Kineosporia succinea: one gene and its partner. The protein of the gene in region 2 binds, or shares a complex with, the protein of the main gene of each other region. Links are inferred from orthologs where the notes say so. Each region holds a gene or a part of one and is shown on either strand. Other genes may lie near its edges. The genes, in order: rpsG and tig.

Region 1 (8,754 bases), 780 kb from region 2 along the record:
CGACCTGATGGGTATCACCAAGGCGTCTCTGGCGACCGACTCGTGGCTGTCGGCGGCCTCCTTCCAGGAGACCACCCGCGTCCTCACGAACGCCGCCATGGAGGGCCGCAGCGACCCGCTGCTGGGCCTCAAGGAGAACGTCATCCTCGGTAAGCTCATCCCCGCCGGTACGGGCCTGCCCCGCTACCGCAACGTGCGGGTCGAGCCCACCGAGGAGGCGAAGGCCGCCATGTACGCGATGCCGGGCTACGAAGAGGTCGACTACGGCCACTTCGGTGTCGGCACCGGTCAGGCGGTCCCGCTGGAGGAGTTCGACCTCGGCCGGTACGACCGCTGAGGTATCTGAACTCATGATGTGTACCGAGCGGCTCCGCGTACCGGTTCCTGCAGAGGAACAAAACCGGCACGCGGGGCCGTTTGGATGCATGAGTGTGGGACGGGTCCGGCGTCCGGCCGGATTCGTCCGTCATCGAAGTGATGAGGCAGGGGAGAAGCCCCTGACCCGTGTGCGGGCCGTTTTGACGCTCGCGCGGGCCACCGGGTAGCCTCACAGTTCGTGCCCGAGTTCTCTTGGGCTGCCGCGCGTGCCCTCCTGACGGTCCGGAAGCTGTCAGCGTGCGATACGCGAGCGAAGCTCCCCACCCCGCGGGACGTCGCCGGGCGAAATCGCGAAGACCGCGACACGCCCGAGCGCGGGGTACGGCCGCAAGGCTGTGAGCGACGATCCGGACACGGCAACACCAGCACCACCCCGTAAGTCAGGTAGCACAAGCGAGCAGAGAGTTCGGAGAATCGGTGCCCACGATCCAGCAGCTGGTCCGAAAGGGCCGGCAGGACAAGGTCAGCAAGACCAAGACCCCTGCTCTCAAGGGCAGCCCTCAGCGCCGCGGCGTGTGCACGCGTGTGTACACGACCACGCCGAAGAAGCCGAACTCCGCTCTGCGTAAGGTCGCGCGCGTCAAGCTGACCTCCCAGATCGAGGTCACGGCGTACATCCCGGGTGTCGGTCACAACCTGCAGGAGCACTCGATCGTGCTCGTGCGTGGTGGTCGTGTGAAGGACCTTCCCGGTGTCCGTTACAAGATCATCCGCGGTTCGCTCGACACCCAGGGCGTGAAGAACCGTAAGCAGGCTCGCAGCCGTTACGGCGCGAAGAAGGAGAAGAGCTAATGCCCCGCAAGGGCCCGGCCCCCAAGCGGCCTCTCGTCGTCGACCCGGTTTACGGTTCCCCGCTGGTCACCCAGCTCGTGAACAAGATCCTGCTCGACGGCAAGAAGTCGACCGCTGAGAAGATCGTCTACGAAGCGCTCGAAGGCTGCCGTGACAAGACCGGTAACGACCCGGTCATCACGCTCAAGCGCGCGCTCGACAACGTGAAGCCGACCCTCGAGGTCCGCAGCCGCCGCGTCGGTGGCGCGACCTACCAGGTTCCGGTCGAGGTCAAGGCCGGCCGTTCCACCACGCTGGCCCTGCGCTGGCTCGTGGGCTACTCGCGCGCCCGTCGTGAGAAGACCATGACCGACCGCCTGATGAACGAGATTCTCGACGCCAGCAACGGTCTCGGTGCAGCGGTCAAGCGTCGCGAGGACACCCACAAGATGGCGGAGTCCAACCGCGCGTTCGCTCACTACCGCTGGTAATTCAGCAGGTAGTCATCTACCCACCACTGCGGCCGCCGCGACCCGGCGGCCACAGTGGCGCCGGGAAAGCCCCGGCAGTACGGCACTGCGGGAAATTCCCCGGCGGAACACAAACCTCATGAGAGAGGCGATCGGCGTGGCACAAGACGTGCTGACGGACCTGAACAAGGTTCGCAACATCGGCATCATGGCTCACATCGACGCCGGCAAGACCACCACCACTGAGCGGATCCTGTTCTACACCGGGATCAACTACAAGATCGGTGAGGTCCACGACGGCGCGGCCACGATGGACTGGATGGAGCAGGAGCAGGAGCGGGGTATCACCATCACCTCCGCCGCCACCACCTGCTTCTGGGAAGGCAACCAGATCAACCTGATCGACACCCCCGGGCACGTCGACTTCACCGTCGAGGTCGAGCGCAACCTGCGCGTCCTCGACGGCGCGGTTGCCGTGTTCGACGGCAAGGAGGGTGTCGAGCCGCAGTCCGAGACGGTCTGGCGGCAGGCTGACAAGTACGACGTCCCGCGTATCTGCTTCGTCAACAAGATGGACAAGCTGGGCGCGGACTTCTACTTCACGGTTCAGACGATCATCGACCGTCTGGGTGCCAAGCCTCTGGTCGTCCAGCTCCCGATCGGTGCTGAGTCGGACTTCACCGGCGTCATCGACCTGATCTACATGCGTGCACTCACGTGGCGGGGCGACACCGGCAAGGGCGAGGCGTACGAGATCGAGGAGATCCCGGCCGACCTCCAGGAGAAGGCCGAGGAGTGGCGTCAGAAGCTCCTCGAGACCGTCGCCGAGTCGGACGAGGCGCTGCTCGAGAAGTTCTTCAGCGGTGAGGAGCTCACGCCCGAGGAGATCAAGGGCGCGATCCGCAAGCTGACGATCTCGAGCCAGGTCAACCCGATCCTGTGCGGCTCGGCGTTCAAGAACAAGGGCGTCCAGCCCATGCTCGACGCCGTGATCGACTACCTGCCGACCCCGCTGGACGTCCCCGACGTCGAGGGCCACGCGCCCAACGACGAAGAGGCCGTCATCACGCGTGCGGCCAACAACGAGGCGCCGTTCTCCGCGCTTGCCTTCAAGATCGCCTCGCACCCGTTCTTCGGGAAGCTCACCTACATCCGGGTCTACTCCGGCAAGGTGGCCAGCGGCGCTCAGCTGGTGAACTCCACCAAGGGCAAGAAGGAGCGCATCGGGAAGATCTTCCAGATGCACTCCAACAAGGAGAACCCGGTCGAAGAGGCTGCTGCCGGCCACATCTACGCGGTCATCGGCCTCAAGGACACGACCACGGGCGAGACCCTGTCCGACCCGGCGAACCCCATCGTCCTCGAGTCGATGACGTTCCCGGAGCCGGTCATCTCGGTCGCGATCGAGCCGAAGACCAAGGGTGACCAGGAGAAGCTGGGCACCGCGATCCAGAAGCTCGCCGAGGAGGACCCGACGTTCCAGGTCCGCCAGGACGAGGAGACGGGTCAGACGATCATCGCCGGCATGGGCGAGCTCCACCTGGACATCCTGGTGGACCGCATGCGCCGCGAGTTCAAGGTCGAGGCGAACGTCGGTAAGCCGCAGGTCGCCTACCGCGAGACCATCCGCAAGGCGGTCGTCAAGCTCGACTACACCCACAAGAAGCAGACGGGTGGATCGGGTCAGTACGCCAAGGTGCAGGTGACCATCGAGCCGCTGGACACGTCGGAAGGCGTGTTCTACGAGTTCGAGAACAAGGTCACCGGTGGTCGCGTGCCGCGCGAGTACATCCCGAGCGTCGACGCCGGTATCCAGGACGCCATGCAGTTCGGCATCCTGGCGGGCTACCCGCTCGTGGGCATCAAGGCCATCCTCCTGGACGGTGCGGCGCACGACGTCGACTCGTCCGAGATGGCGTTCAAGGTCGCCGGCTCGATGGTGCTGAAGGAGGCTGCCCGCAAGGCCAGCCCCGTGCTCCTCGAGCCGATGATGGCCGTCGAGGTCCGCACGCCCCTGGAGTACATGGGCGATGTGATCGGCGACCTGAACTCCCGCCGTGGCCAGATCCAGGCCATGGAGGACGTCAGCGGTGCCAAGGTCGTCAAGGCCGCGGTTCCGCTGTCGGAGATGTTCGGTTACGTCGGTGACCTGCGCAGCAAGACGCAGGGGCGCGCCGTCTACACCATGCAGTTCGACTCTTACGCAGAGGTTCCCAAGAACGTTGCGGAAGAGATCATCAAGAAGGTTCGCGGCGAGTAATCGCGCCACCAGCATTCCCGTCGAACCAAGAACAGATAACAACCCGTCCGACAGGAGGACCCCGTGGCGAAGGCGAAGTTCGAGCGGACTAAGCCGCACGTCAACATCGGTACCATTGGTCACATTGACCACGGTAAGACGACGCTGACGGCTGCGATCAGTAAGACGCTGCACACGAAGTGGCCGGAGCTCAACCCGGACACGCAGGCGTTCGACCAGATCGACAAGGCGCCGGAAGAGCGCCAGCGCGGTATCACGATCTCGATCGCGCACATCGAGTACCAGACCGAGGCGCGTCACTACGCCCACGTCGACTGCCCGGGTCACGCCGACTACATCAAGAACATGATCACGGGTGCGGCCCAGATGGACGGTGCCATCCTCGTGGTGGCGGCGACCGACGGCCCGATGCCCCAGACCCGTGAGCACGTGCTGCTCGCGCGTCAGGTCGGCGTGCCGTACATCGTCGTGGCTCTGAACAAGTCCGACATGGTGGACGACGAAGAGATCATGGAGCTCGTCGAGCTCGAGGTCCGTGAGCTTCTGTCCGCCTACGAGTTCCCCGGCGACGACCTGCCGATCGTGCGGGTCTCCGCGCTGAAGGCGCTCGAGGGCGACGCCGAGTGGCAGGGCAAGCTTCTCGAGCTCATGGCCGCGGTCGACGAGTCGATCCCGGAGCCCGTGCGCGACACCGAGAAGCCGTTCCTGATGCCGATCGAGGACGTCTTCACGATCACCGGTCGTGGCACCGTCGTCACCGGCAAGGTGGAGCGCGGTGTGCTCAAGACCAACGAGACCGTCGAGATCGTCGGTATCAAGGAAAAGAGCACCACCACCACGGTCACCGCGATCGAGATGTTCCGCAAGACGCTCGACGAGGCCATGGCCGGTGAGAACTGCGGTCTGCTTCTTCGTGGCATCAAGCGCGAGGACGTCGAGCGCGGCCAGGTCGTCGTGAAGCCGGGCTCGATCACTCCCCACACGGAGTTCGAGGCCAACGTCTACATCCTGTCCAAGGATGAGGGCGGCCGGCACACGCCGTTCTACGACTCCTACCGTCCGCAGTTCTACTTCCGGACGACGGACGTCACGGGCGTCGTGAAGCTCCCCGAGGGCACCGAGATGGTCATGCCCGGTGACAACACCGAGATGAGCGTCTCGCTGATCCAGCCCATCGCCATGGAGGACGGCCTGCTCTTCGCTATCCGCGAGGGTGGTCGTACCGTCGGCTCGGGCCGCGTCACCAAGATCCTCAAGTAACACCACCGCGGCGGCGGCAGCCCTCAGGCTGTCGCCGCCGTTGTGCGTCCGGACCCGTAACGCCGTCTGTGCCGTAGTGCCGGGCGTCTCCTGCCAACTCCATCCACCCGAACTCGCATTTCGCGAAAGCGGGGGAGTGGCAGGGGAACACGGGTCCGGGCGCACTCCGGATCGTTCACCGCCGCGACCACGATTGGTCAACGGCGGGCAGGGTCTGGCACACTGGACAGGTTGCTCGCGCACCGTCGAGTCCGCTGCGCCCTTCACGGGGCCCGGATTGACCGGCACCGGGCAGTCACGACTGCAACATCGGCCCAGCCCCTGGTCCTCGTCGAAGACGTCGGACGATTCTGGGCCACGAACGCGACACGCCCGACCTCGGGGGTCGGTGTTCGCCAGCCCGACCGAAGTAGGGGTGTCAGCGTCGGATGAAGACGTGAAACACCAGTAAGGCCAGAAGTTGCACAGCATTCCTCGTTGAATGCGAGGCCCGGGACGCGGAAGCGGCCCGGGTGGACCACAGACAGTGCCGAAGGCAGTAATCGGGCCCCAACGCCTGTCGACCAAGCGAAAGAGAGCGCAGAGACGCCATGGCGGGACAGAAGATCCGCATCCGGCTGAAGGCCTACGACCACGAGGTCATCGACAGCTCGGCGCGCAAGATCGTCGACACGGTCGTTCGGACGGGTGCGACGGTCGCGGGGCCGGTGCCACTGCCGACGGAGAAGAACGTGTTCTGCGTCATCCGTTCGCCGCACAAGTACAAGGACAGCCGCGAGCACTTCGAGATGCGCACGCACAAGCGGTTGATCGACATCATCAACCCGACGCCGAAGACGGTGGACTCGCTGATGCGGCTTGACCTGCCCGCCGGCGTGGACATCGAGATCAAGCTCTAGAAGGACCTCATCTGATGACTCTCAAGACGATCAGCAAGCCGACGGTGCGAGCCGTCAAGGGCTTGCTCGGTGAAAAGCTCGGGATGACCCAGGTCTGGGACGCGAACAACCGTCTCGTCCCGGTCACCGTCATCCAGGTGGGTCCGTGCGTCGTCACGCAGGTGCGTAACGCGGAAGGTGACGGCTACCCGGGCGTTCAGATCGCGTACGGCGCGATCGACCCCCGCAAGGTCACCAAGCCGCTGGCCGGTCACTTCGAGAAGGCCGGCGTCACGCCGCGCCGTCACGTGATCGAGCTGCGCACGGCGGACGCGACCGAGTACAGCCTGGGCCAGGAGCTCACGGTGGACACGTTCGAGGCCGGCCAGACGGTCGACGTCTCGGGCACCACCAAGGGCAAGGGCTGGGCCGGTGGCATGAAGCGTCACGGGTTCAAGGGCCTCGGCGCCTCGCACGGTACGCAGCGCAAGCACCGTTCCCCGGGTTCCATCGGCGGCTGCGCCACTCCGGGTCGTGTCTTCAAGGGCACGCGGATGGCCGGTCGCATGGGTGGCGAACGTCAGACCACGCAGAACCTCAGCGTGTACGCCGTCGACGCCGAGCGCGGTCTGCTCCTGATCAAGGGTGCCGTTCCGGGGCCGCGCGGCGGCATCGTCCTGGTCCGCACCGCGGCGAAGAAGGGCTGAAACGATGGCCACCGAAACCACCACCAAGCTGAGCCTGGACGTCATCGACGGCGCGGGTGAGAAGGTCGGCTCCGTCGACCTCCCCGCCGAGATCTTCGACGTCCAGACCAACGTGCCGCTGATCCACCAGGTCGTCGTGGCCCAGCTGGCCGCGGCCCGCCAGGGCACGCACGACACGAAGACCCGCGGCGAGGTTCGCGGTGGCGGTAAGAAGCCTTACCGCCAGAAGGGCACCGGCCGCGCCCGTCAGGGTTCGACCCGCGCCCCGCAGTTCGCCGGCGGTGGCGTTGTCCACGGCCCGACGCCGCGGGACTACGCCCAGCGCACCCCGAAGAAGATGATCGCCGCCGCGCTGCGGGGATCCCTCTCGGACCGCACCCGTCACGGGCGCATCCACGTGCTCTCCGAGCTGGTCAAGGGCGACGCTCCGTCGACCAAGTCCGCCTCGAAGGCGCTGAAGGGCCTGACCGAGCGGGAGAACCTGCTCGTCGTCGTCACCCGCACCGACGAGGTCGGCAAGCGCAGCCTGTCCAACCTGGACGGCGTGCACGTGCTGCCCTTCGACCAGCTGAACGCCTACGACGTGCTCGTCGCCGACGCGGTGGTGTTCACCAAGGCCGCGCTGGACTCGTTCCTCGAGAGCCCGGTCGTCACCAAGGTCACCGCCAAGGAGGCTGCCAAGTGAGCACCATCGGAGGCGTCCACAAGGACCCGCGCGACATCCTGCTGGCGCCGGTCGTCTCGGAGAAGAGCTACACGCTCCTCGACGAGGGCAAGTACACCTTCCTGGTCGACCCGGCCGCCAACAAGACCGAGATCCGCATCGCCGTCGAGACGGTGTTCGGGGTCAAGGTCTCGTCGGTCAACACCGCCAACCGACAGGGCAAGACCCGTCGTACGCGGAACGGCCTGGGCAAGCGCAAGGACACCAAGCGCGCGATCATCACGCTGAGCGAAGGCACCATCGACATCTTCGGCGGGCCGGTCTCCTGACGCCCTGAACGTTCCCATCCGGGCCGAGAGGGCCGGATCGAGGGCGTCCGAAGACCGACATCCGAGAAACAGCAAGAGGACTGACTCACATGGGAATCCGCAAGTACAAGCCGACGACGCCGGGCCGCCGTGGTTCGTCCGTCGCCGACTTCGTGGAGATCACCCGGTCGGAGCCGGAGAAGTCCCTGGTGCGCCCGCTGACGAAGAGCGGGGGCCGGAACAACACCGGCCGGATCACCACCCGGCACAAGGGCGGCGGTCACAAGCGCGCCTACCGGGTGATCGACTTCCGCCGTCACGACAAGGACGGCATCCCGGCCACGGTCGCTCACATCGAGTACGACCCCAACCGCACCGCGCGCATCGCTCTCCTGCACTACGCGGACGGCGAGAAGCGCTACATCGTCGCCCCGACCAAGCTCAAGCAGGGCGACCGCATCGAGAACGGCCCGACGGCCGACATCAAGCCGGGTAACAGCCTCGAGCTGCGCAACATCCCGGTGGGTACCGTCGTGCACGCGATCGAGCTCCGCCCCGGTGGCGGCGCGAAGATCGCCCGCTCGGCCGGCGCCTCGGTGCAGCTGGTCGCCCGTGAAGGCCGCTTCGCCCAGCTGCGTATGCCTTCCGGTGAGATCCGGAACGTCGACGTGCGCTGCCGCGCCACCGTCGGCGAGGTCGGCAACGCGGAGCAGTCGAACATCAACTGGGGCAAGGCCGGCCGTATGCGCTGGAAGGGCAAGCGCCCGACCGTGCGTGGTGTGGCCATGAACCCGATCGACCACCCGCACGGTGGTGGTGAGGGTAAGACCTCCGGTGGTCGCCACCCGGTGAGCCCCTGGGGCCAGGCCGAGGGACGCACGCGTCGCCCCAACAAGGACAGCGACAAGATGATCGTCCGCCGCCGCCGTACCGGCAAGAAGCGCTGATAGGAGCCTTTCGAGAATGCCTCGCAGTCTGAAGAAGGGTCCCTTCGTCGACGACCACCTCCAGAAGAAGGTGGATGGTCAGAACGAGAAGGGGACCAAGAACGTCATCCG
Region 2 (8,815 bases):
GATGCCCCGCTTGCCGACGCGGGACTGGATGATCTGGTCCAGCCCGGCGAACGCGCCACCCACGATGAAGAGCACGTTGGTGGTGTCGATCTGGATGAACTCCTGGTGCGGGTGCTTGCGCCCGCCCTGCGGCGGCACCGAGGCCGTCGTCCCTTCCAGGATCTTCAGCAGCGCCTGCTGAACACCCTCGCCGGAGACGTCCCGCGTGATCGACGGGTTCTCCGACTTACGGGCGATCTTGTCGACCTCGTCGATGTAGATGATCCCGGTCTCGGCCTTCTTGACGTCGTAGTCAGCCGCCTGAATCAGCTTCAGGAGGATGTTCTCGACGTCCTCACCGACGTAACCGGCCTCGGTGAGGGCGGTCGCGTCGGCGATGGCGAACGGCACGTTGAGCATCTTGGCGAGGGTCTGTGCCAGATACGTCTTGCCGCAGCCGGTCGGCCCGATCAGGAGGATGTTCGACTTGGCGATCTCCACCGGCTCGTCACCGCGCCGGCCGGGCTCGCCCGCCTGGATCCGCTTGTAGTGGTTGTACACAGCGACAGCGAGGCTCTTCTTCGCCGGCGTCTGACCGACCACGTACTGCTCGAGGAAGTCGAAGATCTCCTTCGGCTTCGGGAGCTCGACCAGGCCGAGTTCACTGGCCTCGGCCAGCTCCTCTTCGATGATCTCATTGCACAGGTCGATGCACTCGTCGCAGATGTAGACGCCGGGCCCGGCGATGAGCTTCTTGACCTGCTTCTGACTCTTTCCACAGAAAGAGCACTTCAGCAGGTCGCCACCGTCTCCGATGCGTGCCACGCGCAGTCCTTCCTCCGGGGGGCTTGCTGGCGGTCGCCCGTCGGCATCCGACCGGCCCCAGCACCATTCAACGCCACTGGGACGCCGCTGTCAGCGGCACCCCTCTTCAATCGGCGTGTCAGGCGCCGGACGGGGTGGAGACCTGGGCGCCCTTGCGGCTACCCAGAACCTGGTCGATAAGGCCATATTCCAGGGCCTGCTGAGCGGTCAGGATCTTGTCACGCTCGATGTCGGTCTGCACCTGGTCCGACGTCTTGTTGGAGTGCAGCGCGATGGTGTCTTCCAGCCAGGTGCGCATACGCAGCACCTCGTTCGCCTGGATCTCGATGTCCGACGCCTGGCCGTAGTCGCCACCGGACATGGCTGGCTGGTGGATCAGCACGCGGGCGTTGGGCAGCGCCAGGCGCTTGCCCTTGGTGCCGGCCGCGAGGAGCACGGCGGCGGCCGAGGCGGCCTGGCCCAGGCAGACGGTCTGGATGTCCGGCTTCACGTACTGCATGGTGTCGTAGATCGCCGTGAGAGCGGTGAACGACCCACCGGGGCTGTTGATGTAGAGCGTGATGTCCCGGTCGGGGTCCTGGCTCTCCAGCACGATCAGCTGAGCCATGACGTCGTCGGCGGACGCGTCGTCGACCTGCACACCGAGGAAGATGATGCGGTCCTCGAACAGCTTCGTGTACGGGTCCATCCGCTTGAAGCCGTAGGCCGTGCGCTCCTCGAAGTTCGGGAGCACGTAGCGGCTGCTCGGCGCGGCGACCTGCGGGGAGGCGCTGCGACCGGAACCCGGCAGGTGCAGGCCTGCGTGGTGGTCGGGGTAGCTCATCGGGTCACTCCTGATGCTTGCTGAGGCCTGTGGGATCGATGTCGGACGGGGCGGTTCGGCGTGCCTGAGCGGGGCTCAGACGCCGGTGCCGCCGCCACCGCTGACGTCACGCGCGGAACGGACCACGTGGTCGACGATGCCGTACTCCAGGGCCTCCTGCGCGGTGAACCAGCGGTCGCGGTCGGAGTCCTTGGTGATGGTCTCGACCGTCTGCCCGGTCTGCGCGGCGATCAGCTCGGCCATCTGCTTCTTGATGTGAAGGATCTGCTCGGCCTGGATCTTGATGTCCGTCGCCGAACCGCCGATGCCGCCCAGCGGCTGGTGCATCATCACGCGGGCGTGGGGGGTGGCGGAACGCTTGCCCTTGGCGCCGGCGGTCAGCAGGAACTGCCCCATCGAGGCGGCCAGGCCCATCGCGATGGTGGCCACGTCGCAGGAGACGTACTGCATCGTGTCGTAGATCGCCATGCCGGCGGTCACCGAGCCACCGGGCGAGTTGATGTAGAGGTAAATGTCCTTGTTCGGGTCTTCCGCGGCGAGCAGCAGCATCTGCGCGCAGATCGCGTTCGCGTTCTCGTCGCGCACCTCGGAACCGAGGAAGATGATCCGGTCTTTCAGGAGACGGTTGTAGACGTGGTCGTCATAACCCATGCCGGGTGACGCCGAGCGGGCCACCGGCTGGTCGAACGAATTCGTCGCCGGGGCGCTCCCCGGAACGATCAAGTGGCTCACGATGTCGCTCCCCAAAACCTTGGCACCAATCCCCGGCGTACCGGGGAGTCCGGGTGACCACCCGGTGCATTGACCCTAACGCGACCAGCTCCCGGTGATCCTCCCCTACCGACCGTTGTTCGCTGTCGGCGCATCGGACTCACGGTGCATCAGCCATATGGCCTCTGACCAGGCGACACGCGGGAACGGGGCGCGGTGGCTCGTCGCCACACGTGCCCAATCGGCAGGATCCGCACCGTCTTTCACTTCTCGTCCAGGATTTATTGCCCGGGGACGACGTGGTAGCCGTACGCGGAAAGCAGAACCGGCACCCCGGCCGGCTCGGGAGCCGTGGGGTGCCGGTTGCGTGCTCGGCTTACGTCAGAGGGACGGCAGCGCGGCCGGGTCGTCCTTCTTGGCGCCCTCTTCGACCGCTTCGGTCTCCTCGGGAGCCTCCTCGGCGGCCTCTTCCTCGGTGGCCGGGAAGAGAGCGGTGAGGTCGATGTCGTTACCCGACTCGTCCTTCACCGAAGCGCGCTCGAGCACCTGGGCGAGGGCCTTGCGGCGGCCGACCTCGGCCACCATCGACGGCACCTGACCGGCCTGGTCGACGGCCTTGATGAACTCGTTCGGGTCCATCCGGTACTGCTGGGCGGAGGCGAGCAGGTACTCGATCAGCTCTTGCTGACCGACCTGGACCTCTTCCTTCTCGGCGATCGCGTCGAGCAGGAGCTGGGCCTTGAACGCCTTGCGGGCCTCGACCTCGACCTCTTCGCCGTGCGGGTCGTCCTCCGCCTTGTTCTCCTGCTCGAGGTGCTGCTTGACCTCGGCCTTGATGATGCCGTCGGGCACGGGGATCTCGACGCCGTCGAGCAGCTTCTCGAGGAGGCGCTCGCGGGCCTGGATGCCCTGCTGGTACTTCGCCTCCTGCTCGGCCTGCTCGGAGAGGCTGGCGCGCAGCTCCTCGAGCGTGTCGAACTCGGACGCCATCTGGGCGAACTCGTCGTCGGCCTCGGGCAGCTCGCGCTCCTTCACCGACTGCACGGTGACGGTGACGTGGGCTTCCTCACCGGCGCGGTCGCCACCGGCCAGCGGCGAGTCGAACGTGGTGGTCTCGCCGGCCGAGAGGCCCGGGAGCACCTCGTCCATGCCCTGGAGCATCTCGCCCGAGCCGACCCGGTAGGAGACGCCCTTGACCGAGTCGATCTCGTCGCCGTCGATCGAGGCGGTGATGTCGATGCTGAGGAAGTCGCCGTCGGCGGCCGGGCGCTCGACGGTGACGAGGGAGCCAAAGCGCTCGCGCAGCGTCTGGAGGCGCTCGTCGACCTGCTCGTCGCCGACCTTCACGTCGTCCACGACGACCTCGACCGCGTCGAGGGCGGGAAGCTCGAACTCGGGACGCACGTCGACCTCGGCGGTGAACGCCAGGTCACCGCCGGTGGCCGGGTCGGGCACGGACGTGACGTCGACCTCGGGCTGGCCGAGCGGGCGGATCTCGGTCTCCTCGACGGCCTGCGAGTAGAAACCGGGAAGCGCGTTGTTCACGGCCTCCTCGATCACGACGCCCCGGCCGAACCGCTGGTCGATGATGCGCGGCGGCACCTTGCCCTTGCGGAAACCGGGGACCGTGACCTGCGTCGCGATGTTCTTGTACGCGGCGTCCATGCTCGGCTTGAGTTCGTCGAAGGGCACCTCGACGGTCAGCTTGACCCGGGTGGGGTTGAGGGTCTCGACGGCGCTCTTCACGAGGGGACTTCTCCTGGCCTTTGGACAACTGAGGACGATGTGGCCAGCTGTCGGTCCCGGCAGCCGGTGCGCGATCGCGCGCCTGGGAGCAGGACAGGCATCATGGCCTTCGGCACATCCTAGCCGCGCTACGAAGGCGCGCAGGACATGCCCGACCCACCCTAGCCACTATTCGTGACCGAGAGCTCGCTCAAGCCCGTGACCAGGCCAGATGTTCGGCGCATCACTGCGCTCGTCGGGGTACCCGGATTCGAACCGGGGGCCTTCCGCTCCCAAAGCGGACGCGCTACCAAGCTGCGCCACACCCCGCCGACACCCATGGAGGCCGTGCTCGTGGTCCGACCGACCGGGTGACAGGCAGTAGGCTACGACACGTTGGCGGAACCGTTCGCCCGGTTTCCGGATTTCCGGGTATCGTGCAGACTGCTCCACCGCGCGGGTGTAGCTCAATGGTAGAGCCCCAGCCTTCCAAGCTGGTCATGCCGGTTCGATCCCGGTCACCCGCTCCGCTGCGAAGGGCCAGGTCAGAGGCGGGCAGCCTCCGATCCTGGCCCTTCGTCACGAGGCTGACATCGCCTGCCGTGCCAGACGGGCCGTTCACGGGCCACCATCTGATCCACTCTCGCTGATCAGGTCATGGTGCTCGAAGTCGTCGGCCTCCACGCGGGCGACACTGTCGAGCAGGCGACGGGCATTAGCCGGCGAACGCAGCAGGTAGCGCGTTTCCGCCAGGGAGCGCCAGAGATGTTCCGGCGTCGAGAAAGCCGCCCCCGGCTTTGGACGCGATCTCCTCGTCATCGTTGACCTTTCGATGAGCGGAACGGATGTTTGCGCACCTCACTTGCCGGCATGGCCTTGGCAACCTCCAAGTCGCACCACAGCGCGCTACCGCTCAGAGTGGGTGGAGAGCTCGTGAGTTGAATAGGACCTGTCCCGGCACCTTCACGCCCTTGCTCTCTCCGGGTACGTATCGATAGTCATGGACGGTGACGAACCGGACACAGGAGATCGAGCGATCCCTGTCCGCGCTCGCCACCGCACTGCATCAGCACCACGAGCAGACCACCGGCGCGAGCACCGCGGTGGAGGAACGGGCGCTGAGCTGCTGGGAGCACGGCTGGGACTCCGTGGCCCAGGGATACGAGGCCGCCTCGGAATACCTGGGTGAGGTCGCCGGAGAACTGGCCGAAGTGTCTGACCGAACCGATCGCTGTTTGAGCGTCCTCCAGCAACTGCACGGCGAGCACGGTCTGACGGGGGTCGCCGACCAACTGTCGGCGGCAACGTCTGAGATCGACATCGGCCTGGACCGGGTGCTGGCTCAACTCGCCGAAACCCATTCCGTCCTCGCCGCGACCGGCGAGGAGTACTTCGCTGAATTCCTTCACCGCCTGATCGAGACGATCCAGGGGTCGGCCGAGGCACTCACGACGCTCCAGAACGACATCGCCGATGAACTGGCATCCTCCGCCGCGGGCAGAACAACCGGAGGCAAACCGGAAAGCGAACCGTCTGGCACTCTGGCCGCGATCCGGACACGCATCACAGAGCTAAGCCGCCAAGGCCATTCCCCGCAACGCCACGGCACCCAGGTCACTGACCGGCAACTCACCGACCGGGCTCTCTGGGGCATCGACCCGATGACCGGAACCACCACCGACGGCGTCCACGGCGGCACTCATCAGTACAGCCGTAACGCCACCAAGTTCACGAGCGACGAAGCACTGATCCGGGCCGACCAGCACATCCGCTCGACGAGCGAGTACTCGGCCAAGGAAAGAGAGTGCCAGACCACAGGACGCCGCACATTCGTGGTCCGGGCCCCGTTGAAGGATGTCTTCGGCCCGGACTACCTCAACCAGGTGAAGGGGATCCGGCGCACCGGATCTCAACGAAGGCCGACAGGCGACCCACCAGGCAGCACTCCCCCAGAGCAGTCGGACCTTCATGACGGATTCGTCCACGCCGTCTTCCGCAGGACCAGCGACGGCGAATACCATCTCACCACTATGTATCCGGACCCCAAGGAATGAACGTGACCACAGACCCCGACATCAAAACCTTTCTGGATTTCTCCGCAGGTGCCATGAACATTAACGGACTCATCCGAAACTGGGAAAACGAGTTCGTCGAAGAGATGGAGAATCTGAAGATCGAATCTCTGAGAACCAGCTTCCGCCAGGGTTTCGCCAAGAGCCTGAACGGCCAGATCACCCCGCTCGAGTACGAACGCGCAACCGGATGGGAGTTCGACACCCAGGAAGAACTGCACGATCACCTGAAAGCACTCTGGGCCAGATTCTACGGCGACGCCAATCCCGAGGACGGCCTCAAGTGAATGCCGATACCCGCAACGCCCGGGCACAGATGCCATACCGCACCGGGATTCAGGGAATGTCTCCCCGTCCTCGTCGACACCGACTGACTCGCAGCCCGACCGGCATCCCGACCGTTATGCAGGTTCGCGAGCGCTCTACCGAAACGCCCGGCCCGGCATCCCGACCGATCAGCGAGGTCCGTTGACCGCCCAGCTCCCCCCGAACGTCCGTACCGCCGTTCGCGTCCTGTGGGACTACCACGACCTTCACCACGTCCTGACCCCTACGGACCTCGGAATCGGTCTCGGCAGTCACGATCTCGGCGTGGCCACCTGCGCGGCACAGCTCTACCTGGGCGGCACCGTGCCGTTCATCGTCTTCACCGGTGCCAACGCCCCCACGACCATCGAGCGCTTCCCCCGTGGCGAGGCGGTGCACTACCGCGAGCACGCTCTCGGCCTCGGGGTGCCGGACGAGGTCGTCCTGGTCGAGTCCCGGGCCCGGAACACCGGCGAGAACATCACCTTTAGCCGGGATCTGCTGCGCGAGCGCGGAGTCGAGCCCCGTTCCGTCACTCTCGTCACGCGTCCCTACCAGCAGCGCCGCGCCTATGCCACGTGCCGCAAGCTGTGGCCCGAGGTCGGGACCGTGCAGTGCGCGTCCCTGCCCCTGGCGCTCGACGACTACGTCGCCCGTATCGGTGATGCCGACCGCGTGGTGAGCATGCTCGTGGGAGACACCCAGCGCATCGAGGTCTACGCCGACCGGGGTTTCGCCGTGGAGCAGCCCGTGCCCGACGAGGTGCGCGCCGCGTTCCACGAGCTCGTCGACGCCGGTTACACGTCCCGCCTGATCTGAGCGCCCACCCCGGACGAGGACAATTCCGGGTCCGGGCCACGTCACCGGCGCCCCTGCCAGAATGACGCCGTGATCACCGTCGCCACCCCCGCCGACCGCCCGGCCGTCGTCCGCATGCTCGTCGCGGCCTTCGTGACCGACCCGTTCCTGCGGCTCGCCTTTCCCGATGACGCCGAGTACCCCGCCGGGGCGGAGGCGTTCTTCGGGCACCTCTTCGACCAGCGCGTCGGGCACGGCACGGTCTGGATCGCGGACGGCGGCACCGCGGCCGCGCTCTGGGAGCCGCCGGGCATCACCTTGAAACCGGAACTGCGACTGGATGAACCGGCCCGTTCCCGGATGCGCGCCTATGACGACGCCGTGCACCACGCCCTGCCCGCCGAACCCTTCTTCTACCTGGGTGTTCTCGGCACCCATCCGGATCACCAGGGGCGCGGGCACGGGCGGGCCGTGATGGCCGCCGGACTGGAAGAGGCTGCCCGGCAGAATCTTCCGGCCTACCTGGAGACCACCAATCCGGGCAACGTCGCCCTGTACGAGCGGGCCGGCTGGAGGGTCACCGCCGAGCTCGACAGTCCTCTGCCCGTCTGGGTGATGAAGCAGTAGAACCTCAGTCGGGGTAGTACTTCCACTCTCGCTGGTCGTACATCCAGTAGTAGTGCGGCCGTCCGGGAACTCCCGTGGTGCGGAACGGCTTTCCGTGGTCGTCGATGCGCAGCGTGCCGTGCCGGCCGCCCGAGCTCCAGTCCAGCTCCAGGTACCAGCTCACGTCGTGCTTCTCGACCACCGCGGCGACCTGCAGCTGCACCGGGTCACTGCTGCTGGTCTTCAGCGGAAGTGTGTTACCGGCCGCGGATCTCGGCTTCGGCTGGGGCATGTCCAGGTTCACGTCGAAGATCGCCGTGTCCACCTTGCCCCCGCAGCCGTCGCCGAGCACGAACACGTTCCCGGCCGTCGGCGTCTCCTTCGACTCGACGGTGCGCACGTTCAGCGACTCCAGCACCACCGTGTCGTTGCCGGTGCCCTGAACCGTCACGGTCAGGTCGTGATGGTGGGTCACCACACCGTCGAGCGCACTCACCCAGGCCGAGGTGTCCGGCACGTCGACCGGCGGGGGCACCTGGTCGGCGGTGCTGTCGACCAGGATGTCGCGGGCACACAGGGTGAACGGGGTCACGAGCACGTCGAGCGGTGCCGGGGGGCCGACGGTGGACGGCGCGGTCACCGGCGTCGCCCCGTCACCTCCCGGGGTCCCCGAGGAGGAGCCGTTCACGACGTTCAGCACGCCCAGCGGCACGCCGACCGCGAGCGCCACCGCGCCCACGACAGCCAAAGCCCCGAAACGGCGGCGCCGGGCCGACGGCACGGGCGGCGAAGAGATGGTCTCGGTGGGGTGCGGCCCGGAGGCCGCGCCATCGGTCTGCATCGAATCCTCCGTGTCCACCCCCGATTCCGGGTGATGGTCGTCCCGGGAACCCGGGACCGGTGCGACCGACGCGACCGCGTCGTCCGCCCTGGACAGGCCGTCGTTCGCGAGGCCCGAGCGGGACTGGCC

Evidence for each region.
Region 1: the proteins of tig (region 2) and rpsG are in contact, whole or in part, in a crystal structure (PDB 3GTY), measured with the Thermotoga maritima proteins. The link is inferred for Kineosporia succinea from one-to-one orthologs. Residues at the interface, in WP_004081061.1 of Thermotoga maritima: Glu122, Val124, Val129, Leu130, Tyr133, Glu188, Gly259, Ile262, Tyr263, Glu266, Ser270, Glu273, Gln274, Glu277, Arg308, Gln311, Ile312, Ser315, Tyr316, Glu325, Arg329, Arg336, Leu363, Phe366, Trp367, Arg373, Leu377, Arg381, Leu384, Glu387; in WP_004081843.1 of Thermotoga maritima: Lys34, Lys52, Lys55, Glu59, Arg62, Gln63, Glu66, Asn67, Lys69, Val71, Arg95, Ala109, Lys110, Lys111, Gly112, Arg113, Pro114, Glu117, Glu121, Ile124, Ala125, Tyr127, Asn128, Asn129, Thr130, Gly131, Lys135, Asp139, Arg142, Met143.

The regions. Positions count from the first base shown.
Region 1 is NZ_JAUSQZ010000001.1:3,355,217-3,363,970, forward strand. The notes cover bases 1-2,904. They hold rpsG (30S ribosomal protein S7), read left to right. Parts: upstream 1-1,169; coding sequence 1,170-1,640; downstream 1,641-2,904. Other genes in these bases: J2S57_RS14675 (DNA-directed RNA polymerase subunit beta'), read left to right, coding at 1-337; rpsL (30S ribosomal protein S12), read left to right, coding at 796-1,170; fusA (elongation factor G), read left to right, coding at 1,777-2,904. Also shown: more of fusA, read left to right, coding at 2,905-3,879; tuf (elongation factor Tu), read left to right, coding at 3,943-5,139; rpsJ (30S ribosomal protein S10), read left to right, coding at 5,730-6,038; rplC (50S ribosomal protein L3), read left to right, coding at 6,053-6,724; rplD (50S ribosomal protein L4), read left to right, coding at 6,729-7,409; rplW (50S ribosomal protein L23), read left to right, coding at 7,415-7,717; rplB (50S ribosomal protein L2), read left to right, coding at 7,807-8,643; rpsS (30S ribosomal protein S19), read left to right, coding at 8,660-8,754.
Region 2 is NZ_JAUSQZ010000001.1:4,129,519-4,138,333, reverse strand. The notes cover bases 1,903-4,867. They hold tig (trigger factor), read right to left. Parts: upstream 4,085-4,867; coding sequence 2,720-4,084; downstream 1,903-2,719. Other genes in these bases: J2S57_RS17855 (ATP-dependent Clp protease proteolytic subunit), read right to left, coding at 1,903-2,278. In the rest of the region: ATP-dependent Clp protease ATP-binding subunit ClpX, read right to left, coding at 1-804; J2S57_RS17860 (ATP-dependent Clp protease proteolytic subunit), read right to left, coding at 923-1,627; more of J2S57_RS17855, read right to left, coding at 1,703-1,902; J2S57_RS17835 (hypothetical protein), read left to right, coding at 5,071-6,117; J2S57_RS17830 (hypothetical protein), read left to right, coding at 6,120-6,422; J2S57_RS17825 (YdcF family protein), read left to right, coding at 6,604-7,260; J2S57_RS17820 (GNAT family N-acetyltransferase), read left to right, coding at 7,330-7,866; J2S57_RS17815 (helix-turn-helix domain-containing protein), read right to left, coding at 7,871-8,815. UniProt on the Bacillus subtilis protein: Involved in protein export. Acts as a chaperone by maintaining the newly synthesized protein in an open conformation. Functions as a peptidyl-prolyl cis-trans isomerase.